Breoghania sp. L-A4: one gene and its partner. The protein of the gene in region 1 binds, or shares a complex with, the protein of each later gene. Links are inferred from orthologs where the notes say so. Each region holds a gene or a part of one and is shown in the gene's direction. Other genes may lie near its edges. The genes, in order: D1F64_RS11265 and smc.

Region 1 (10,972 bases):
GCCACGGATGGCGCGACGGCGTCCGGCGCCGCGATCGACATTACGCCGCGTCCCAAACCCGAGAGCGTCCAGGCGGCCGCGGCCCCGGCGCAGGACACGCCGCAGCCGGTCCAGAACGACGGCCCGCTGGATCTCTCCGGCGGCAACCAGTCGGCGGCGGTCAGTCCAGCCCCCGCTGCGCAGCCGTCCGCACCGGCGCGGGACGTGTCGGTTCCGGCGGGCGCCTACTTCGTCCAGATTTCGTCGCAGCGCACGCGTGATCAGGCCGAATCCTCCTATGCGTCGATGCAGCGGCGGTATCCGTCCGTGCTCGGCGGCGTATCCTCGGTCATTCAGGAGGCCGATCTCGGCGATCGCGGTGTCTTCTACCGGGTCCGGATCGTCGCTGACAGCCAGAGCGAGGCCAACCAGCTCTGCGAAAGCCTTAAGGCCGCCGGTGGCGATTGTTTCGTGCGCCGCGCGCAATAGGGTCGCGCGTCATCAACAGGCGGGCCGGATTGTCGGCCCGCCGCGAAGACTTCCATTCCAGAAAACGCCGCCTCTCACGTCCGGCCGGAACACGCCATGACCTCAAAAGCCTTCATCACCGGCTGCGCGGGCGCGGTCCTGACATCTGACGAGCGGGCCTTCATCCGCGATGAACGCCCCTGGGGGCTGATTCTCTTCGCCCGCAACTGCATGGAGCCCGCCCAGATCCGCGACCTGGTGGCGGCGTATCGCGCCTGTGTGGGCCGGGGCGACGCGCCGGTTCTGATCGATCAGGAGGGTGGCCGGATCCAGCGCCTGAAACCGCCGCACTGGCCGGCCTATCCGCCGGGCCGGAGCTACGGCGAGCTCTTCTCGCGGGATCCGGCGCGCGGCAGACGCGCGGCCTGGCTCGGCGCGCGGCTGATCGCGGCGGATCTCGCTGCACTCGGAATCAACAGCGACTGTCTGCCGCTGCTCGACGTTCCGGTGCCCGGAGCGCATGATATCATCGGCGATCGCGCCTACGGCGAGGATGTGGATACGGTCAGCACGCTGGCGCGCGAATGCGCCGACGGTCTTCTGGCGGGCGGCGTGCTGCCGGTTGGCAAGCACATTCCTGGCCATGGCCGGGCGCATGTGGACAGCCACCTGGAGCTGCCGGTGGTCGACACGCCGGAAGCGGAGCTCGACCGCAGCGATTTCGAGCCGTTCCGCCGCCTGGCGGACCTTCCCCTGGCGATGACCGCGCATGTGATCTACGAATCCCTGGATGCGGCCAACCCGCGACCTGTTCGCGCGAAGTCATTGCGCGGATCATTCGCGGCGCGATAGGCTTCGACGGCTGTCTGATGAGCGACGACGTGTCCATGAAGGCGCTGCATGGCAGTATGGAGGCGCGGGTGGCGGCCTTGTTCGAGGCAGGATGCGATCTCGCGCTGCACTGCAATGGCGATTTTGACGAAATGTGCGCTGTGGCCGCCGGATCGCCGGTGCTCGCCGGCGAGGCCCTGAGGCGCGCGGACGTCGCCCTTGGCGCACTGGCGCCGGCGCAGCCGCTGGACGAGCCCGCGGCGCGCGAGGAATTCGCTGAGCTGATGGCGGCGGTCGCATAAGACGGCCGCGGAACATGGACTGATCCCGGATACGCTACGGGGATCGAGCGAGGAGAGACCCGGCGATGGCTGGCGATGACGGGCGGTCGATGGAGGATCTGCTGTCTTCGGCGCAGTCGCGCGACCGGGAGGCCGAAGGTCCGGCGCTGGTCGTAGATGTCGACGGCTATGAGGGACCTCTGGACCTGCTCTTGACGCTTGCGCGCAACCAGAAGGTCGATCTGGCGAAGATTTCCATTCTGGCGCTCGCCGAGCAGTATCTCGCCTTCGTGCATGAGGCGCGCAAGCTGCGGCTCGAACTGGCCGCCGACTATCTGGTCATGGCGGCGTGGCTGGCCTATCTGAAATCGCGGCTGCTGCTGCCCGCCCAGAAGGACGACGACGAGCCCAGCGGCGAGGAGCTTGCCGCGGCGCTCGCCTTCCGCCTGCGGCGTCTGGAGGCGATGCGCGAGGTCGCGGCGAAGATCATGAACCGCAACCGGCTGGGCCGGGACATTTTCGCCCGCGGGCATCCCGAAACCGCTTCCATCGTCAAGAAGAGCGAATGGGACGCGACGATCTACGACCTTTTGACGGCCTACGCCGCGCAGCGTCAGCGCCGCTCGGTAACCTCGGTGCGGGTGCAAAGGCGCACCGTCTGGGCGCTGCAGGACGCCCGTGCGCTTCTCACCCGCCTCATCGGCGTCACCACCGACTGGACGCCGATCGACTCGTTTCTTATGGAGTATCTCGTGGTCCCCGAGGAACGCACGACAGTCATGGCGAGTTCGTTTTCCGCGAGCCTGGAGCTGGTGAAGGAAGGCATGATCGAGATCCGCCAGTCCGGTTCCTTCTCGCCGCTCTACGTGCGCACGCGCGACAGCGCCTCGCGCGCGGGACGCGACACCGAAACCGGATCGCACAGGGAACCGGCCCGCGGCACAGGGGATACCAGCGTCAATGACTGAGAACGGCGAGCATTTGGGCGCCGCGGCCGGCGAGACGCGGGACAATGTGACCAGCCTGTCGCCCTCGCATCACCGCTTCGAGCTGCGCATGCTGGAGGCGCTTCTGTTCGCCTCCGCGGAACCCCTGGGCGACAAGGAACTGGCCGAGCGCATGCCCGAGAACGTCGATGTGGCTGCGCTCGTCGGCGAACTGCAGGCGGCTTACGCCGGGCGTGGCGTCAATCTGGTCCGCGTCGCGGGAAAATGGGCGTTCCGAACGGCCGACGATCTGTCGTTTCTGCTCCAGCGCGAGGCGATCGAGCAGAAGAAGCTCTCGCGCGCCGCGCTTGAAACCCTCGCCATCATCGCCTACCACCAGCCCGTCACCCGCGCGGAGATTGAAGACGTGCGCGGAGTCTCCATATCCAAGGGAACGCTGGATGTGCTGCTGGAGACCGGCTGGGTGCGCCTGCGCGGCCGCCGCCGCACTCCCGGAAGGCCAATCACCTACGGCACGTCGGACGCGTTTCTGGAACATTTCGCGCTCGATGCCATCGGCGACCTGCCGGGTCTGGAAGAGCTGCGCGGGGCCGGGCTTCTTGACAGCGCGGTGCCGGTGAACTTTCTGGTGCCGCAGCCGAACGACGATCCGGATCTGGCCGAGGACGAGGATCCGCTGACCGATCAGGACATGTTCGATGCGGGCATTCTCACTGGTGACGACGACGACCGGGATTAGCCCCGGATGATTTCGAGACGCTGCGACGGTTTCCGCGACGCGCAACCAAGAGAAAACCCTTTGAAAGACCGATCGCTGTGAATGTGAACGCAAAGGCCGATCCCACGCACTGGGGCCGGCGCGGCACGGCCGCGGCCACCATTGCCGCGCGGCTGTCGTTCTCCGGCATCTGCCACGACTACGACGGCCAGCCGTCGGTGCGCGATATCTCCATCGATGTCGATCCGGGCGAGGTGCTGTGCCTGCTGGGGCATTCGGGCTGCGGCAAGACGACCCTGCTGCGCATCGCCGCCGGTGTGGAGCGGCAGACATCCGGCCTGGTGATGATCAACGGCCGCGAGGTCGCCGGTCCCAACACGTTTCTGGCGCCGGAAAGGCGCGGCGTCGGCCTGATGTTCCAGGATTACGCGCTGTTTCCGCATCTGACGATCCTGCAGAACGTCTGTTTCGGCCTGACCGGCCTGCCGCGCGCGGAGGCCGAGCGTGAAGGCCTGAGCGCGCTCGCCCGCGTCGGGCTGGAGGCCTATGCCGCCGACTATCCCCATTCGCTTTCGGGCGGCGAGCAGCAGCGCGTGGCCCTGGCCCGCGCCATCGCGCCGCGTCCGGCCGTGGTGCTGATGGACGAGCCGTTCTCCGGCCTCGACCGGCGGCTGCGCGACAATGTGCGCGACGAGACGCTGGCGGTGCTGCGCGAGACCCGCGCCACCTGCATCGTGGTCACCCACGATCCGGAGGAGGCCATGCGCATGGGCGACCGCATCGCCTTGATGCGCGCCGGCCGGCTGGTGCAGATCGGTCCGGCGGATACGCTCTATGACAATCCTGTCGACGTATTCGCCGCGCGCTTCTTCTCCGAACTCAACGAGGTGAGCGGCGTCGCCCGGGGCGGGCGAGCCGAAACGCCGGTCGGCATCTTCGACTGCGAGGGCGTCGCTGACGGCGTCGATGTTGACATCTGCCTGCGGCCCCAGGGAATTGAGGTGATGGCGGACAGCGGCGCGCAAGCGGATGACGCGGCGTTGCAGGGACGGGTCACGCGCACCCGGTTTCTGGGTGAGGTGGACCTGCTGGACATCGCGGTTTCCGGTCTCGATCTGCCGCTCAAGGCGCGGGTGCGCGAGCGCGGGCGGTTTCGTGTCGGCGACGATGTCACGCTGGCCTTCGATCCGACAGATATTCTCGTCTTTCCGCGCGCGGACGGGCTGAAACCGGTTGCGGCGGGGGACGGGACGGCTTAAGTGCAGTGGTATGCGGGTCGGGAACGCCGCTGCGCAAGCGCGATCCTGAACGACAACGGACTTATCGGGAGTGGTCCACATGGGTTTGAGTATCTGGCAAATTCTGATCATCGCGGTTGTGGTGGTCCTGCTTTTCGGTCGCGGCAAGATCTCCGAGCTGATGGGCGATGTCGCCAAGGGCATCAAGAGCTTCAAGAAGGGCATGGCCGAAGACGAAACGGACGTGGCCGACACGAGCAAGACCATCGAGCATACGGACGCTCAAACCGTCTCCGCCAAAAAGGCGGAAGACCAGTCCAAGGCAGGCTGAACCAGGCACGGGCGGCGCGCCGCCCCTGAGGTTCGTCAAACAGGCGGCTGTTGATGTTCGATATCGGCTGGACGGAGCTGTTGGTGGTCGCCACGGTGGCAATTGTCGTGGTGGGACCCAAGGATCTGCCGCGCATGCTGCGGACCTTCGGGCAGACGGTGGGGAAACTGCGGCGTATGGCCGGAGAGTTCCAGTCCACCTTCAACGACGCTATTCGCGATGTTGAGAAACAGGCGGATATCGACGAGATGCGCAAGGCCGCCGACAAGGCCGCCAACTTCGACCCTCTCGGCGACATCAAGAAATCCTTCGATCCGGTGTCCAAGGCCGCCGCGGACATCAAGAAGGACCTGAGCGAGCCCGCCGTGGTCGGCAAGCCGTCGGCCGCGAAGGTGCCGCCCTCGGCAACCGAAAAGCTCGTGCCGGACAAGGCCGCTGTGGACAAGTCCGCTGCCGGGTCCTCCGCAAGCACGGCCAAACCGGCCGCTGCCGGGTCCTCCGCCTCAAAAAAGTCTGCGTCCGCGACGCCCGCTGCCAGGAAGGCTCCGGCCCACAGGAAGCCCGCGGCGAAGCCGGCCGCCAAGGCGCCGGCCAAGGCCGCCGCCACGAAGAAGACCTCTGCGTCCAAGGCAGCGCCGAAGACCGCCAAGACCAAGGCGGCCAGCACCGCTGAGGGCGCCGGAGACATCAAATCATGAGCGACGACGATATCGAAGCTTCAAAGGCTCCGTTGCTTGAGCATTTGATCGAGCTGCGTCAGAGGCTGATGAAGTCGATCATCGCGATTGCGATCGCCTTTGTGGTGTGTTTCTACTTCGCCTCCGATATCTTCAATATCCTGATCGTTCCCTACGAGCAGGCCGCCGGTTCCGAGCATCCGATTGAGATGATCTACACGGCGCCGCAGGAATTTTTCTTCACGCAGTTGAAGCTGGCGCTGTTTGGCGCGCTGTTCATCGCCTTTCCCGTGATCGCCTCGCAGATCTACATGTTCGCGGCTCCGGGTCTCTACAAGAACGAACGCTCCGCCTTCCTGCCGTATCTCTTCGCGACGCCGGTGTTGTTCGCCTGTGGCGCGGCGCTGGTCTATTTCTTCGTCATGCCCATGGCCATGACGTTCTTCCTGTCGATGGAGCAGGCGGGCGGGGAGGGCATCGCGGCGATCAAGCATTTGCCGCGGGTGTCGGAGTATCTCGGCCTGATCATGATTTTGCTGTTCGCCTTCGGGATGGTGTTCCAGCTGCCGGTGGCGCTGACGCTGCTCGCCCGCGCCGGCATGGTTTCCAGCACGACATTGCGCGAAAAGCGCAAATGGGCGGTGGTGATCACCTTCATCGTCGCTGCGGTCCTGACCCCGCCGGATCCGATCACCCAGATCGGCCTCGCGATCCCGACGCTGCTTCTCTACGAATTTTCCATCTTCGCGGTGGTCTATGTGGAGCGCAAACGCGCGGAAAAAGAGGCCGAGCGCGCCGAGGAGGTTTGATCCTGCGCACGCAATCGGTCATACACGGGCACGTTCACGGGCTTGGTGACCGGTCGCCTCGGCGCGCTGGACGCCCGCCCCTAGCAATTGCCTGACACTAGTCTGCCTGGGTGTGACCGATGTTTGATATCAGATGGATCCGAAGCAATCCGGACGCATTCGACCGCGCGCTGGAAAGCCGTGGCGCGGAGCCGCAGGCCGCGCGCCTGGTGGCGTTCGACGATGCGCGCCGCGCGCATGTCGCCAAGCTGCAGGAAGCCCAGGAGCGCCGCAACGCCGCCTCCAAGGAGATCGGCAAGGCCAAGGGATCGGGTGACAATGACCGCGCCCAGGCGCTGATCGACGAGGTCGCGCAGATCAAGGCCTTCATCCAGAGCGGCGAGGACGAGGAGCGTGCGCTGAGCGCGGCGCTCGACGACGCCATGGCGGCGATCCCCAACATTCCGCTCGACGATGTGCCGGTGGGCAAGGACGAGACCGGCAACGTCTTCTATCGCGCGCATGGCGACAAGCCGGCGCTCGATTTCGAGGCGAAGGAGCATTTCGAGATTTCCGGCCTGCAGGACGGGCTGGACTTCGGGACCGCCGCGAAACTCTCGGGCAGCCGCTTCGTGATCCTGAAGGGTCAGCTTGCTGCGCTCGAGCGCGCGCTCGGCCAGTTCATGATCAACCTGCACACCCGCGAGAACGGCTATCTCGAGGTCTCGCCGCCGCTTCTGGTGCGCGACGAGGCGCTGTTCGGCACCTCGCAACTGCCCAAGTTCTCCGAGGATCTGTTCAAGACCACCGATGGCCGCTGGCTGATTCCGACTGCGGAGGTGCCGCTGACCAATCTCGTGCGCGAGGAGATCCTCGACGAGAAGGTGCTGCCCATGCGGGTCACCGCGTTGACCTACTGCTTCCGCTCGGAGGCCGGCTCCTCGGGACGCGACGTGCGCGGCATGCTGCGCCAGCACCAGTTCCAGAAGTGCGAGCTGGTCTCCATCACCCGGCCCGAGGAATCGGAAGCCGAACTCGAGCGCATGCTCGGCTGCGCGGAAGAGGTGCTCAAGCAGATCGGCCTGCATTACCGCGTCGTGACCCTGTGCACCGGCGACATGGGTTTTGGCGCCCGCAAGACCTACGACATCGAGGTCTGGCTGCCTGGACAGGACGCCTATCGCGAGATTTCGAGCTGCTCGGTCTGTGGTGATTTCCAGGCCCGGCGCATGAATGCCCGCTTCCGTCCGAGGACGAGAAGGGCCTCAAGTTCGTGCACACGCTCAACGGCTCCGGCATCGCTGTCGGCCGCGCGCTGATCGCGGTTGTCGAGAACTACCAGAACGCGGACGGCACGGTCACCGTGCCCGAGGTGCTGCGGCCGCTGATGGGCGGGCTCGCGGTCATCGGCGCGCCGGCGGTCTGACACCATTCGACGGTCGCCACGGGAGACAGCATGCGCATTCTGATCACCAACGACGATGGCATCAACGCGCCGGGTCTTGCGGTTCTTGAACGCATCGCCCGGACGCTGTCGGAGGATGTCTGGGTCGTGGCGCCCGAGACGGACCAGAGCGGCGTGGCGCATGCGCTGTCGCTCAATGATCCGTTGCGGCTGCGCGATCTCGGGCAGAATCGCTTCGCCGTGCGCGGTACGCCGACCGATTGCGTGATCATGGGCGTGCGCGAGATCATGCGCGATGCGCCTGATCTGGTGCTGTCGGGCGTCAATCGCGGCGGCAATCTGGCCGAGGACGTGACCTATTCCGGCACCGTCGCCGGCGCCATCGAGGGCACCATTCTGGGCATCCGCTCGGTGGCCCTGTCGCAGGCCTACGGCTGGGAAACGCGCGACAATCCCAGCTATGAGGCGGCCGAACACCACGCGCCGGCGCTTGTCGAGAAGCTGGTGTCGATGCAGACGCCCGCCGGAACGCTGTTCAACGTCAATTTCCCCGCCCGCGCGCCCGATGCGGTCGGCGGCGTCGAGATCACCGCGCAGGGCAAGCGTAATCCCGATTCGCTCTATATTGATGCCCGCACGGACGGGCGCGGCAATCCCTATTACTGGCTGGCCTTCCAGCGCACCGAGATGGATCCGGCCAAGGGCACGGACCTGCACGCCATCATGAATGGCAACATCTCCGTGACGCCACTGCGGCTCGACATGACGGATCACGAATTCATGCGAAATCTCTCCGATAAGCTTGCATAATGACGTCGGGGCGCGTTGCCGTCCGGCGACATGCCGGCCGGCTCCTGGCGCGCCTTGAACGCCGGGCGCGGGCGTGCCGGCCTTCGGGTAGGGCTCCGGCGCCCTCGGCGTGACGCCTCTCAAACCGCGTGGAGCCGCGCATGGCGGGATCTGACCGCAAGGCCGACGGCACGGGCACCGGCCGGGATACGGCCGCCCCGATGACGCGCAGTCCCGCGCGCGGCTGCAGAGCGAGCGCGAGGCCTGCCTGTCGCTGATCATGCAGCTGCGCGCCCGCGGCGTCAGTGACGCGCGGCTGCTCAGCGCCATCGAGCGCGTGCCCCGGCGTCTGTTTCTCGCCGCCCGCCAGCATGTGCTTGCCTATGTGGACACCCAGCTTCCTATCGAATGCGGCCAGAGCATTTCCGCGCCCTCGACCATCGCCACCATGCTGGAGCATCTGAAAGTCGGCGCGCGGGACTCCGTTCTGGAGATCGGCACGGGCTCGGGCTACCAGGCGGCGCTGCTGTCGCATCTGGCGGCCAGGGTGGTGACGCTGGAACGCTACCGCACTCTGGTGGAACTCGCCCGCCAGCGCTTGGCGACGCTGCGCATGGACTCCGTTCAGGTGGAACTGGCCGACGGACTGCTGGGCTGGGCGAAGGAGGCGCCCTTTGGCCGAATCATCGTGACCGGCAGTGTCGAGGCGATCCCGGAGGCGCTGAAGGCACAGCTCGATCCCGATGGCGGCGTGCTGATCGCGCCGGTCGGCGTCCCGGGTCAGCCGCAAAAACTGACGCGCGTCGTGCGCAGCGGCGACGATTTCGCGCAAACCGAGGTCGCGCCCGTGCGTTTCGTGCCGATGGTGGCGGGGATCGCCGCGCGGCTCTGACGCCGCATCGCTCGTATCGGTGGTTACCACAACCGGTCCGGCTTTAAAGCTTTATCAACGTTACCGGTATTAACTATGGGCCTGTCTTCAAATGCGTAGATCGAATTTGAGTAGAGCCTATGTCCCGCACCGAGTACACGTTTCGCTCCCGGTTGATGTCCCGCGTCGCAGTGATTGCGCTCGTCTCGGGCCTTGCTGCCGGTTGTAGCAGTGGCGTCGAGCGTTTTGGCGGTCCGATCTATACCGGCGGCACGCAGAATCAAAAAGACATCCTTGGCGGCCCGTCACCCAGCCAAGCTATGACGACATTCTCATGTCCTCCAATCCTGACGATGTCACCGGCTCGGTCAACACCGGCAATACCTCGCGCTACGCGAACACCGGCTACGCAAGCAACAGCGCCGTGCAGCGCGGCGTGCTGCCGTCGTCCTCCGGGACGAACCGGGGCGTGCCGATCGTCGCGGCGCAGGGGCCGCAGCCCGTGCCGCTGTACACCGGCTCCGTTTCGCCGCGCTCGAACGCCGTCGACACCAGGCGCCCCAGACCCGTACCACACAGTCCCAACCCGCCAAGCCGGGCTGGACGACTGCCGGCGGCACCTGGGTGACGCTGGAGCGTGGCGAAAGCGTTCAGACCGCCTCGCGCCGCTACGGCGTGCCGGTGAGCGCGATCCAGGCGGCCAACGGTCTCAACGGCGATCCGAATTTTCCGCGTGAAGGTCAGCGTCTGATCATCCCGTCCTACAATCACGGCTCATCGGTGCAGGCCAACGCGCTGCCCACGCCGCAGCGCCCGCAGGCGCCCGACGCCCGCGACACGGCCTCCAACGTGAAGCCGGTGCGCACCAGAACGGTCCGCGTCGCCTCCAATGCCGACGTGGTGCCCGATCCCAAGCCGATGCGTCCGCGCGTGGTGAACTCCGCGCCGGTGCGTGCCGTCGCGCCGTCGCAGGTTTCACGCGTCGAGGCTCCGTTGGAGGAGCCGCGCCGCAAGCCCGCCGCCTCTGCTGCCTACACCCGCACGACGCGCGCCACCGAAACCGCTCCCGCGGCGCCGATCGCGGTGAGCCCGAAACTCCGCCCCAAGGTTTCCCGTCCGGTGCGGTCGGAGCCTGAGCGCGCCGCGTCGCGCGAGGAAGAGGCATCGGGGAACCAGATCGCCAACATTACCGCGCAGCCGGATCCCGAAACCACCGAATCGGTTGGTGACAGCAATGCGAACCGCTTCCGCTGGCCCGTGCGTGGTCGGGTGATCTCCAGCTTCGGCCGCAAGGCCGGCGGGGCGCGCAACGACGGCATCAATCTGGCCGTGCCGGAAGGCGCGCAGATCCGCGCTGTGGAAAGCGGCACGGTGATTTACTCGGGCAACGAATTGAAGGGCTACGGCAATCTGGTGCTCATCCGGCACGAGGACGGCTGGGTCTCGGCCTACGCGCACAACAGCGAGCTGATGGTCCGGCGCGGCGACACGGTCCGCCGGGGCGATGTGGTTGCCGCCGCCGGCTCCACCGGCTCCGTCAGCCAGCCGCAGCTCCACTTCGAGCTGCGCCGCGGCAACAAGCCCGTCGATCCGCTGCAGTATCTCTCCAAGGTCTGACGCCAGGGTCCGCGGTGCCGTGCTGGCCCGCC
Region 2 (12,173 bases), 1.4 Mb from region 1 along the record:
CACGCAGAACCCGCTTGACGCTCTCAAGAGCATGGCCAAGCAGATCGGCTTCAGCGAAAAAACCTTTGAAGAATGCCTGAAGAATCAGGAAATTCTGGATGGACTGAATTGGGTGAGAGATCGGGCGAACACCGAGTTCGGGGTGAACTCGACGCCGACCTTCTTCATCAACGGCGAACAGCATCGCGGGGCGCTCTCTGTTGAAGAGCTGGACAAGATCCTCGGCTAGCTTCTGCACAACCGGCGTGGCCGCCATGCGAATGGCCGGCCCGCCGGACGGCTTTCGGGTATGCGCCCGGGCGGACCTGTGCCCTGCAAGCCGCGGGGCGGGCACGCCGCGATGAAATTTTCCAAGCTGCGCCTTCTGGGCTTCAAGTCCTTCGTGGAGCCGACGGAATTCCACATCCGCGACGGGTTGACCGGCGTCGTCGGCCCCAACGGCTGCGGCAAGTCGAATCTCGTCGAGGCCATGCGCTGGGTCATGGGCGAGAATTCCTACAAGAACATGCGCGCGTCCGGCATGGACGACGTGATCTTCTCCGGTTCCCTGAACCGTCCGGCGCGCAACACCGCCGAAGTCACCCTGTTTCTCGACAATTCCGAGCGCAAGGCGCCTGCCGGCTTCAACGACGACGACGCGCTGGAGATTTCCCGCCGCATCGAGCGCGAGGCCGGCTCCGCCTACAAGATCAACGCCAAGGACGTGCGTGCCCGGGACGTGCAGCTTCTGTTCGCTGACGCCTCCACCGGCGCGCGCTCGCCGGCGCTTGTCGGCCAGGGGCGCATCGGCGAGCTGATCGCCGCCAAGCCCACCGCACGCCGTCAGATCCTCGAAGAGGCCGCCGGCATCTCCGGCCTGCACTCGCGCCGGCACGAGGCGGAATTGCGCCTGCGCGCGGCGGAGACCAATCTCGAGCGCCTGGAAGATGTGCTGGTCCAGATCGACGGCCAGCTCGAAGGGCTCAAGCGCCAGGCGCGCCAGGCGAGCCGCTACCGCAATCTCTCCGCCGACATCCGCCAGGCGGAAGCCGCGATCCTCTATCTGCGCTGGCAGGAGGCGCAGGGCGCCATGGCGCAGGCGCAGACGCAGCTCGGCGAGGCGCTGTCGCGGGTCAACGAGGTGGCATCGGCTCAGGCGCAGACCGCCAAGGATCAGGCGATCGCCGCCCATCAGGTGCCGCAACTGCGCGATGCGTCCGCGCGCGCCGGCGCTGCGCTGCAGCGGCTGGTGCTGGCGCGCAACGAGCTGGACGCCGAGGACCGGCGCATTCGCGAGCGGCTGCGCGATCTGGAGCAGCGCCGCAACCAGTTGGCGCAGGATCTCGAGCGCGAGGAGCGCATGGGCGCGGAGAACGTCGAGCTGCTCGCCGCGCTCGACGTGGAAGAAGCGCAACTCAAGCAAGAGAACGAAAGCGTCCAGGCGCGCACCGGGGAAGTCGAGGCGAAGCTCGAAGAGGCGCAGGGGCGTCTGGCCGACAGCGAGGCGCGGCTCGCGGAGAAGACCGAGGAGAATGCGGGGCTCTCCGCCCAGCGCAACCAGCTTCAGCGCGCCGTGGGCGAGCTTGCGGGCCGCGTGGAGCGCTTCAAGCAGCAGGCCGGCGAGATCGTGCGTGAGCTGGAGGCGGTGCGCGAGCGCATCTCCAGCGCCCATGATGTGGAGGAAAAACGCGCCGGTCTCGAGGCGATGGAAGAAGCCCTCGCGATGGCGGAGGAGCGGGTGGATGTGGCGGAAGCCGCGACCCGCGCCGCGCGCGAGGCCGAGCAGAGCGCGCGCGGGCCGCTGACGGACGCCGAGCGGCGGCTGAGCGGGCTGCAGAGCGAGGCCAAGGCGCTCAAGAGCATTCTTGACGTGGCGTCGGGCGGCCAATGGCCGCCGGCGGTTGACAGCGTGTCGGTGGCGACCGGCTTTGAGGCGGCCCTTGGCGCGGCCTTCGGCGAGGATCTGGACGCGCCGCTGAGTTCCGAGGCCCCGGTGCACTGGGGCGCGGAACACCCCGGCGCGGATGATCCCACGCTGCCCGACGGCGTCGAGGCGCTGGCCGATCATGTGGACGCGCCCGCCGCGCTGCGCCGCAGGCTGCGCCAGATCGGTCTGGTGGATCGCGCCGACGGCCCGCGGCTGCAGGCGCTGTTGAAGCCGGGTCAGCGTCTGGTGGCGCGCGAGGGCGATCTGTGGCGTTGGGACGGCTTCACCGTCGCCGCCGAAGCGCCGACGCCGGCCGCCCAGCGGCTGGCCCAGCGTAACAGGCTGATCGAGATCGAGGACCGCATCCAGGCGATGGCCGGGGAGGTCGAGGACTGCCGCGTGGCCCTGGAAAACGCGCAAGGTGCCGTGCGCGTGGCCTCCGAAGCCGAGCAGGCGACCCGCGGTGAGGTGCGCGAGGCGCAGCGGCGGGTGTCGGACGCGCGCAACGCGCTGGCCGAGGTGGAGCGCGCGGTGGCCCAGCTGATCGCCCGCCAGGGCGCGCTTGAGGACAGCCAGCAGCGCATCCTGCCGGAGCTCGAGGAGGCCGGCGAGGCGCTCGCCGAGGCGCGCGCGGCTCTGGAGGCGATTCCCGACGCCTCCGGTCTGGAGGACGCCATCGCCCGCATGCGCGGGGCGGTGGCCGAGGAACGCGCGGCCGTCTCCGAGATCCGCGCCACCCGCGACGGGCTGTCCCGCGAGCACGAGATGCGGCAGCGCCGCGTCGAGGCGATTGCGCGTGAACGCAAGAGCTGGATCGAGCGCGCCGCCAACGCCGAACGCCATCTGAGCGTGCTGCGCGAACGTCAGGAAGAGGCGGCGGAGGAAATCGCCGCCCTTCAGGAAGCGCCAGGGGACATCGAGGAAAAGCGCCGCGCGCTGATCGGTGAAATCGCCAAGGCGGAAGACGCGCGCGTGGAGGCTGACGACGCGCTGGCGGTTGCCGAGACCCTGCTGCGCGACGCCGACCGGGCCGCCAAGGACGCGCTGGAAGGCCTGTCGTCGGCCCGCGAGGGCAAGGTGCGGGCCGAGGAGCGCGCGGAAGCCGCCAAGGCGCGCATGGCCGACGTGGAGGCGCGCATCGAGGAGGCACTGGAGGTGCCGCCGGGCGCCCTGCGCGAGATCGCCGGACTGAAGGAGGGCGCGCCGCTGCCCGATCTCGACGCCAGCGAGCGACGGCTGGAGCGCTACCGGGTCGAGCGCGAGCGGCTCGGCGGGGTCAACCTGCGCGCCGAGGACGAGATGACGGAAGTCTCCGAGCAGCGCGAGGCGCTGATCACCGACCGCGACGATCTGATCGAGGCCATCCGCCGGTTGCGCACCGGCATCGCCAATCTCAACCGCGAGGCGCGCGAGCGGCTGCTGGCGTCCTTCGAGGTGGTCAACGAGCATTTCCAGCGGCTGTTCACGCATCTGTTCGGCGGCGGCATGGCCGAGTTGCAACTGGTCGATTCGGACGATCCGTTGGAGGCGGGGCTGGAAATCGTCGCGCGCCCCCCGGGCAAAAAGCCGCAGACCATGACGCTGTTGTCCGGCGGCGAGCAGGCGCTCACCGCCATGGCGCTGATTTTCGCGGTGTTTCTGACCAATCCCGCGCCGATCTGCGTGCTCGACGAGGTGGACGCGCCGCTCGATGACGCCAATGTCGAGCGCTATTGCGATCTGCTCGATGAAATGGCCAAGCTCACCGACACGCGCTTCGTGGTGATCACCCACAACCCCATCACCATGGCGCGGATGAACCGGCTGTATGGCGTCACCATGGCCGAGCGCGGCGTCTCGCAGCTTGTTTCCGTCGATCTGGAAGTGGCGGAACGCATCCTCGACGCGGTATAGGCGCGCGGCGCGTTTCTATCCACAGCTCCGTCGCCGCGCCGCGATGCGAATCCCCACCGCCATTCCAAGGTCGCATGGACATGCCGCGCAAAGCGTGGCATAACCTGCGGCGGATGGGCTTTGCGCCGATGATTTCTGTTTAGTTTCAATAGCTTAATAGTGATCTGAGGCTTCTTGACACCAGCCGGGGCGGCAACTATGGTGCGCCCGGCTTTCGGGGCGTTGAACGTTTCCCGGTTTTCCGGCGTTGACGGTGGGAATGCGCAAGGCGCATGAACACGGTTGTGTTGGCCGGAAAGGCGAGGATACGCGAATGGATCCGAAGGACACCCTGTCCGAGCGGCGGGAACAGTTGAACCGGTCGCTGGATGAGCGCCGCCGCATCGACGAAGAGGTCGAGCGGAAAAAGGCGCGCACCAGCGATGCCCAGGGGTTCGCCCAGGCGATGCGTCTGTCGACGGAGTTCGTCGCGGGCGTGCTGGTGGGCGGCGGGCTCGGCTGGTTCGCCGATCAGTTTTTGGGCACGTCGCCGTGGGGGCTGATCGTGTTCCTTCTTCTGGGCTTCGTTGCCGGCGTCCTGAATGTGTTGCGTTCAGCGGGCTTGATGGCTGAACACAAGATTCGGGCGGCCGACGATGATCGTGCGGGCCCCGCCCGCGACACCGCTGATGAGACTCGGCGCGACTTAGACTGACACACCGCGCCTCGGCGCATCATAACGAGCCAGCACAAGGGGCTGACCCGGTGGCGAACGATCCGATACATCAGTTTCAGATCACCAAGATTTTCCCGGTGGAAATCGGCGGTCTCGACTTCTCCTTCACCAACTCCTCCCTGTTCATGGTGGCGGTGGTGGCCGTGAGCACGGCGTTTCTCGTCCTGGCGACGAGCGGCCGTGGCCTCGTGCCGACCCGGTGGCAGTCGCTGGCGGAGATGAGCTACGAGTTCGTCGCCAGCACGCTGCGAAGCTCGGCGGGCAGCGAAGGCATGAAGTTCTTTCCCTTCGTGTTCTCGCTGTTCATGTTCGTGCTGATCGCCAATCTCATCGGCATGTTCCCGTATTTCTTCACCGTGACCAGCCATCTGATCGTGACATTCGCGCTTGCCATGTCGGTGATCCTGACGGTGGTGGTCTACGGCGTGGGCAAGCACGGCTTCGGCTTCTTCAAACTGTTCGTACCAGAAGGCGTTCCCGCGCTTCTGATTCCGCTGGTGACGCTGATCGAGGTGATTTCCTTCCTCTCGCGCCCCATCAGCCTCTCGGTTCGTCTCTTCGCCAACATGCTTGCCGGACACATCACGTTGAAGGTGTTCGCCGGCTTCGTGGTGAGCTTGGGCGGAATGGGCGCCCTCGGCATTGGCGGAGCGGTCCTGCCGCTGGCCATGGTCGTGGGCCTCACGGCACTGGAGTTCCTCGTTGCGTTCCTGCAGGCCTACGTCTTCACGGTGCTGACCTGCATGTATCTCAACGATGCGCTGCATCCGGGCCACTAGGAACACCTCATCGCCGGCCACCCGGCTGATTTCACAAACACGTCAATCGATCGAACGATCTACCAAGGAGTCATCGTCATGGAAGCAGAAGCAGCAAAGTACATCGGCGCCGGTATCGCATGTCTCGGCATGGGCGGCGCGGGCATCGGCCTGGGTAACATCTTCGGCAGCTATCTGGCGGGCGCCCTGCGCAACCCGTCCGCGGCCGACGGCCAGTTCGGCCGCCTGATCTTCGGCTTCGCCGTGACCGAAGCTCTCGGCATCTTCTCGCTGCTCGTCGCTCTTCTCCTGCTGTTCGCGGTCTAATCGCAAACGGTCAATTGACGCGACACCGGTGGCGGCGCCTCCGGGCGCCGTTCGCCTGCTCCAGACCACCGGGGCAGGCGCCGCGCCCGGATCGCGCAGGCCCGCAGGGTTCGTGACGGGGTCTGAACCCCGCGCGGGCCTGTTTCCGGGTCGGACCCATCAGGTATCTGGAGGCGTATATGGCGGCTGAGACCCATAACACCGAAATTCAGGTGCCGCATGGCGGCGAGGGCGCAAAGGGTGCCTTTCCGCCGTTCGACGCCACGACATTTCCCTCGCAGCTTCTGTGGCTGGCGATCACCTTCGGCCTGTTCTACTACATCATGGCCAAGATGGTTCTGCCGCGCATCGGCGGTATTCTGGAGGACCGGAGCGACCGGATCGCCGGGGACCTCGCCGAAGCCGAGCGGCTGAAGCACGAGACGGACGCGGCGATCGCCGCCTACGAGCAGGCTCTGGCGGAAGCGCGCAACAAGGCGCACGGCATCGCCCAGACCAGCCGTGACAAACTCTCCGCCGAGGTCACCGCCAAGCGGACCGCCGTGGAAGCCGATCTCGCGGGCAAGCTGAGCGCGGCCGAGGAGCGGATCTCCACGATCAAGACCGCGGCGCTCGCGCAGGTTGGCGAAATCGCCACCGAGACCACCTCGGCGCTGGTCGAGGCGTTGCTCGGCAAGGCCCCGACGAAGGCTGACACGGCCAAGGCCGTCAAAGCCAGCATGAACTGAGGACGCACGTCATGGACGCGACATTCTTCGCTCTGGTTGCACTGATCCTGTTCTTCGGCGTGATCGTCTGGGCCAAGGTTCCGGGCAAGATCACCGGCGCGCTCGACTCGCGCGCCGACGCCATCAGGGACGAGCTCGACGAAGCCCGCCGCCTGCGCGAGGAAGCGCAGTCGCTGCTGGCCGACTATCAGCGCAAGCGCCAGGAGGCCGAGGGCGAGGCGGAGGCGATCATCGCCGAAGCCAAGCGCGAGGCCGAAATCCTGACGGCGGAAACCAACGCCGCCCTCGAGGAGATGATCGCGCGCCGGACCAAGGCCGCGGAATCGAAGATCGCCCAGGCCGAAAGCCAGGCGATCGCCGAGGTCCGGGCTCGCGCAGCCGACGTCGCCGTCTTGGCGGCCGAGAAGATTCTCACCGCCAAGGTGACGGATGCGGCGGCCGACAAGCTCATCGCCGACGGCATCGCCGAAATCAAGGGCGCGCTGAACTGACATCCGGTTTCAGTCGCGAGTGAATGAAAAGGCCGCCCTCCGGGGCGGCCTTTTTTGTCTGGGCTCCCGCTCAGGCCCGCTCCAGACGGTCGCGGATGGGGCGGAAGCTCTGGCGATGGTGCGCGGTGACCCCATGGGCGTCCAGCGCCTCGGCGTGCGCCGCGGTGCCGTAACCCTTGTGGCGCTCGTAGCCATAGGCGGGAAACAGGTCCGCAAGCCGCAGCATCAGCCGGTCACGGGTGACCTTGGCGACGATGGAGGCCGCGGCGATCGACAGGGAGCGCACGTCCCCTTGATGACATGCTGACCCGGACAGATCAGCCCTGGCGGCACGTCGCGGCCATCGACCAGAACGCCGTAAGGGGCTTCGGGCAAGGCCCCGACGGCGCGGCGCATGGCCCACAGGGTCGCCGCGCGAATGTCGGTCGCATCGATGCGGCGGACCGAAGCCATCGAGATGCCGACGTCCGCGACCGCGCAGATCTCCCCATACAGCCGCTCGCGCTCCGCCTCGCTGAGCTTCTTGGAATCGTTCAGGCCATGGGGAATGGCATTGGGATCGAGGATCACCGCGGCGGTGACCACCGGTCCGGCCCAGGGCCCGCGTCCCGCCTCATCGACGCCGGCGATCCGGGCGCCATCGTTGCCCAGTTGCCGCGCGAACGCGCCTTCCAGGGAAAGGTCAGGCAAGAGCGGCAGCGAAAAGCCGCGCTTCTTCGCAACAGAGGCCGGTTTCGCGGCGGGTTTCTTGGCGCGTGGCACGGCTGAGCGATCCGGCTGATGAGGGAACGCCATGATACGGCGATTCTCGCGCGGATGCGCGCCGCGTCAGAACAGGCTGAGCTGTTCCGCGGCTTTGAGCGGCGGGACGAAGGCATCGCACGTGAGCCGCAGCCGGCGCTTGTTGAATCCCAGGCGCCTGGAGGCGAGCTCGAAGCGGCGGCCGATCTGCCAGGCGTAGGGGCCGGTGCCGGTCATCCGGCTCGACCAGTTGGCGTCATAGTCCTTGCCGCCGCGCATGGAGCGCAGCACCGAGATCACGTGGCGGTATCGGTCGGGATAATTGCGCGCCAGCCAGTCCTTGAACAGCCCGCTGACCTCGCGCGGCAGCCGCAGCAGCACATAACCCGCCTCGCGCGCGCCCCTGTCATAGGCCGCCTGCAGGATCGGCTCGATCTCCGCGTCGTTGAGCGCCGGAATGATCGGCGCGACCATGACGGAGGCCGGAACGCCCGCCTCCGCCAGCCGGGCGATGGCCTCCAGCCGCTTCATCGGCGCGGAGGCACGCGGCTCCATCGCGCGCGCCAGCTTGCGGTCCAGCGTCGTCACCGACAGCGCCACCTTCACCAGCCCGCGCTCGGCCATCGACGAGAGAATGTCGAGATCGCGCAGCACCGTGGCCGACTTGGTGACGATGCCCACGGGATGGTTGGCCGCATCCAGCACCTCCAGCACCTGGCGCATGATGCGATAGTCGCGCTCGATCGGCTGGTAGGGATCGGTGTTGGTGCCGATGGCGATGGTCTTCGGCCGGTAGCCCGGCGCCGACAGCTCGCGTTCCAGAAGTCCCGCCGCATTGGGCTTGGCGAAAAGCCGGCTCTCGAAATCCAGCCCCGGCGACAGGCCCATGTAGGCGTGGCTGGGGCGGGCGAAGCAATAGATGCAGCCATGCTCGCAGCCGCGGTAGGGATTGATCGAGCGGTCAAACGAGATGTCGGGCGAGTCGTTGCGGGTGATGATCCGGCGCGCCGCCTCGATCTGCACCTCCGTCTTCAGCGCCGGGAGATCGGCGAGCCCCTCCCAGCCGTCGTCGAAATCCTCGCGGATCTCGTTCTCGAAGCGGCCGGAGATGTTCGTGCCCGCGGCGCGTCCGCGCCGCCGGTCGGGATCGATCTGTACGCCGACCACGGTGTCGTGCGCCTCGCCGGACGCAGGGGGCCACGACGCTGGAGAATCGGCTGTGGGTGCGGGTGTGTGTTCCATGGCCCGAGGATACGTCCGAGATGAGAACATATCAAGAACATTTGCCGCGTGGGGCCATGGACTTTTGGTGATCTCGCATTGCGGCGGAAAAAGCTGTATTTATCAAGCATGTTTGCAGTTGTGATCCCGACCCGAAATTCAGAAGCCACGCTCGTCGAGGTGCTGGCGGCGCTTGTGCCTGCCGCGGCCGACGGCATCGTCAGGGAAGTGATTGTCGCTGACGCCGGTTCGACTGATGCGACGGAGGCGATCGCGGACGGCGCCGGTTGCCGCTGGGTGGTGGTGTCCGGCGGGCGCGGCGGACAGCTGGCCGCCGGCGCCGCAGCGGCCAAGCGCGGCACCTGGCTGATGTTTCTGGAGCCCGATTGTATTCTGGAGGCTGGCTGGCACCATGAAGTGGCGGGTTTCGTCGAACGGGCGGAACGCTCGGCGCGCGCCGACACTGTTGCGGGGCGCTTCCGCTATGCCGTCGATGAACTCGGTTGGACCGCCCGGCTGAAGGAATGGTGGGCCTGCACCCGCAGCATCGTCTTCGGCATCGGCTATGCCAATCAGGGGCTGGTCCTGTCGCGCCAATTGTACGACCGGCTTGGCGGCCACAGGCCGCTTGAGGTGATGGCGGACGCCGATTTCGTGCGCCGCCTCGGCCGCCGGCGCATCGTGCATCTGGGCGTGCGGGCGGAGACCAGAAGCGTCGCTCGGGAGGCCGAGCGCGGTTTTGGCGCGGCCCTGCGCGCGGCGCTTCGGCCGATGCTGTTCTGGCTGCGCGTGCCGTCCCCGCTCATCGGCCGGCTGTGCGGCACCTCACGCTGAGCGGCGCTTCCCTGACAGCATGAGCGTGGAAAACGCCCGGAGGAGCGGGCTCATCCGGGCGCGGTCGTGTCCTGGTCGCGTTGGTGCGCGGCTCAGCGGAACGGGCTGCGGCAGTAGTGGTAGCGCCCGTCGTATCCCAGATACTGGTCCGTGCGCGGGTTGTAGGACCGGTAGCGGTTCAGGCACCAGCGCACATGGCGGCTGCCGGCGCGGCGCGGCCGGTAATCGCGCCGCGGCGGCGGGCGGCGATAGCGCGGACGGTCCCAGCGCGGACGGCGGTAGCGTGGCCACGGCTCGTAGTACTGGGCCAGAACAAGGGGCGTCGCCGCCGCGGCAGCCAGCATTGGCGGCGTCACGGTGGTGGCGCCCACAGCCGCAATGCCTGACTGGGACGCGGGGACAGTGGAAGCCGACGCGGGGGCGACGGCGAGGGCGAGCCCAAACAGGCCCGGAACAAGAAGCCGTCGTGCCAATTGACGAATATTCATAGAACTCTCCGTTACCAAATCAGCGGTTGGCACCCGCGGCCGGATTACGTGTCCGGTCATTGCGGAGCGAACTGGAAAAAACAGTCGAACGGCGAAAGCCGGACGCTCATGAAGCGATCCGAATGGGGCGAAATCAAGCACTCCGGGCCGGACCGATGCGTACATACACTGTGCGCCCTTGTATCAATAGCAGCCGACCGTCATGCCATTCGTTGATTTATGTCACAGTTTTGGCGATCGCGCCGCGATCAGACCCGCTGGCGCCGGGACCGGCGGCGGTCGGCGCCTTTGTATCCCGTTTGATATGTAATTAAAAAAATTTATGACAAAATATGCGAGATACAATTCAAAAAAACACTGTATAATTCAAAAATTACTTAAAGAAGTAATGTAAATATAGTTAGATTTTATATTTATACTTAAGGAGGTCAGGGTGTCTGATTCAGGTACTTTGGTAATATCGAACAATTCCCAGTGGTACATCGCATACTGGATTCCCTATGATGAATGGTGGAACTGCTGCGATCAGCCAACGCGGGGATCCGTCGTTCGTGTTGCGCCCCGGTCGCAATCTCACGGAATAGCCTTCGCGCGGACCGATGGGCATGGATGCAGCGGCAAACAGGGCCAGTTCACCATTATCCCGAGCCTGCCGACGATCGAGGCCGAGGGGCAGCAGTTCTGGTTCGACAGCGGCGGCAAGCTGGAGCTGCATGGAAGCACTCCGAACTACGTCAGTCAGCTCGAGCAGATCCCGGGCGGCGTCTTCGTCTGGACCGTAACGCCTCCTGCCTGATCAGCGGCGCCGGCGCGTGCCGCTTACCCGGCGGCGGATGCCCGCGGGCACCCGCCGCCGGACCATTCATGACCTAGAGGAACAGCTCGTATGCCGAGGGCACCCAGCGGTAGGCACCGTCCTTGGCTTCGAGATAACCCACGGCGGGGAACGGCATGTGATAGCCGGTCACGGGGATGCCGTCGGCCGCCGCCATGTCGAACAGTTTCTTGCGGGTCGCCCCGGCGCGTTCCTTGTCCATGTCGAAGCGCACGTGCCAGTCCGGCCGCTGCACGGAGACCACGAAGTGGTTGGCGGTATCCGCCCACACCAGCAGCCGCTTGCCGCCGCTCTCGATGTGATAGGCCATGTGGCCGGGCGTGTGGCCGTAGGCCTCCACGGCGGTGATGCCCGACACGACGTCGCCGCCGGGCTCCAGGAACGTCATCTTCTCCGCCAGCGGCACCACGTTCGCCTGCACCAGCTTGGCCGCGCCCTCGGTGGGTCCGGAAAGCCGGTCCGGCGCGGCCCAGAAATCGTATTCCTGACGGCCCGTCACATAGCGTGCATTGGGGAAGGCGGGGCTGCCGTTCTCCATCAGCCCGCCGATGTGGTCGGGATGCATGTGGGTGATTACCACCACGTCGACCTGATCGGGCGCGTATCCCGCCTGTTGCAGGGCGGCGACGAAATTGCCGGCGTTGGGCCGTCGCGCCGCGCCGTTGCCGGTATCCAGGATGACCAGTTCCGAGCCGGTGTTGACGATCACCGGGTTGAACTGGATTTCCATTTTTGTCGGAGGCAGGTGATTTTCCTCCGCCAGCGCCTGCACGGCCGCCGCGTCCTGGTCCTGGCCGAAGATCGGGTGCGGTCCGTCAAGCGTGATGCCGCCGTCGGCGGCCGTGGTGATCTCGAAGTCGCCGAGCTTGAACCGGTTCACGCTGGGGCGTGTCGCGCCCAGCATGGGAGCGGCGGCGCGAACGGGGCCGGCGCGCAGAATGAACGGGGCGGCGAGCAGGCCTGTTGCGAGCTGCAGCGTGCGCCGCCGGGTGAGGGCCGCGGTGACCGGTGTCTTGGTGATGGGTGTGTCGTGCATGATCCTACCTCCGTGGATCAGGCAGGATAATCCACGCAGGGGCGCGGGCGAATGACGCAAGCGGCCATGCTGGCCAACATTTTCGTGATCGACTCCCGCCGCAGGGCGGGCCTCACGCCTCGCGCAGCTTGCCGCGCTTGAGGTGCTCGTCGAGCCGCGGCAGGATTTCCACGAAGTTGCACGGCATGTGACGGTAGTCG

What was found.
Region 2: the proteins of D1F64_RS11265 (region 1) and smc are in contact, whole or in part, in a crystal structure (PDB 3ZGX), measured with the Bacillus subtilis proteins. The link is inferred for Breoghania sp. L-A4 from one-to-one orthologs.

What each region holds. Positions count from the first base shown.
Region 1 is NZ_CP031841.1:2,449,723-2,460,694, forward strand. Bases 801-3,598 are described here. They hold D1F64_RS11265 (ScpA family protein), read left to right. Parts: upstream 801-1,669; coding sequence 1,670-2,527; downstream 2,528-3,598. Other genes in these bases: scpB (SMC-Scp complex subunit ScpB), read left to right, coding at 2,616-3,245; D1F64_RS11275 (ABC transporter ATP-binding protein), read left to right, coding at 3,323-3,598. Outside these bases: D1F64_RS11255 (SPOR domain-containing protein), read left to right, coding at 1-468; more of D1F64_RS11275, read left to right, coding at 3,599-4,483; D1F64_RS11280 (twin-arginine translocase TatA/TatE family subunit), read left to right, coding at 4,563-4,793; Sec-independent protein translocase protein TatB, read left to right, coding at 4,847-5,491; twin-arginine translocase subunit TatC, read left to right, coding at 5,488-6,279; 5'/3'-nucleotidase SurE, read left to right, coding at 7,715-8,473; D1F64_RS11305 (protein-L-isoaspartate(D-aspartate) O-methyltransferase), read left to right, coding at 8,733-9,344; D1F64_RS23320 (hypothetical protein), read left to right, coding at 9,658-9,951; D1F64_RS11310 (peptidoglycan DD-metalloendopeptidase family protein), read left to right, coding at 9,948-10,940; D1F64_RS11315 (YkvA family protein), read left to right, coding at 10,960-10,972. UniProt on the Bacillus subtilis protein: Participates in chromosomal partition during cell division. May act via the formation of a condensin-like complex containing Smc and ScpB that pull DNA away from mid-cell into both cell halves.
Region 2 is NZ_CP031841.1:1,067,199-1,079,371, forward strand. The notes cover bases 1-3,999. They hold smc (chromosome segregation protein SMC), read left to right. Parts: upstream 1-340; coding sequence 341-3,799; downstream 3,800-3,999. Other genes in these bases: D1F64_RS04985 (thioredoxin domain-containing protein), read left to right, coding at 1-229. Outside these bases: D1F64_RS04995 (AtpZ/AtpI family protein), read left to right, coding at 4,113-4,493; D1F64_RS05000 (F0F1 ATP synthase subunit A), read left to right, coding at 4,544-5,293; D1F64_RS05005 (F0F1 ATP synthase subunit C), read left to right, coding at 5,372-5,599; D1F64_RS05010 (F0F1 ATP synthase subunit B), read left to right, coding at 5,779-6,327; D1F64_RS05015 (F0F1 ATP synthase subunit B), read left to right, coding at 6,339-6,818; D1F64_RS05030 (glycosyltransferase), read left to right, coding at 8,910-9,614; D1F64_RS05035 (BA14K family protein), read right to left, coding at 9,707-10,102; D1F64_RS05040 (hypothetical protein), read left to right, coding at 10,536-10,898; D1F64_RS05045 (MBL fold metallo-hydrolase), read right to left, coding at 10,972-11,973; moaB (molybdenum cofactor biosynthesis protein B), read right to left, coding at 12,086-12,173. UniProt on the Bacillus subtilis protein: Required for chromosome condensation and partitioning.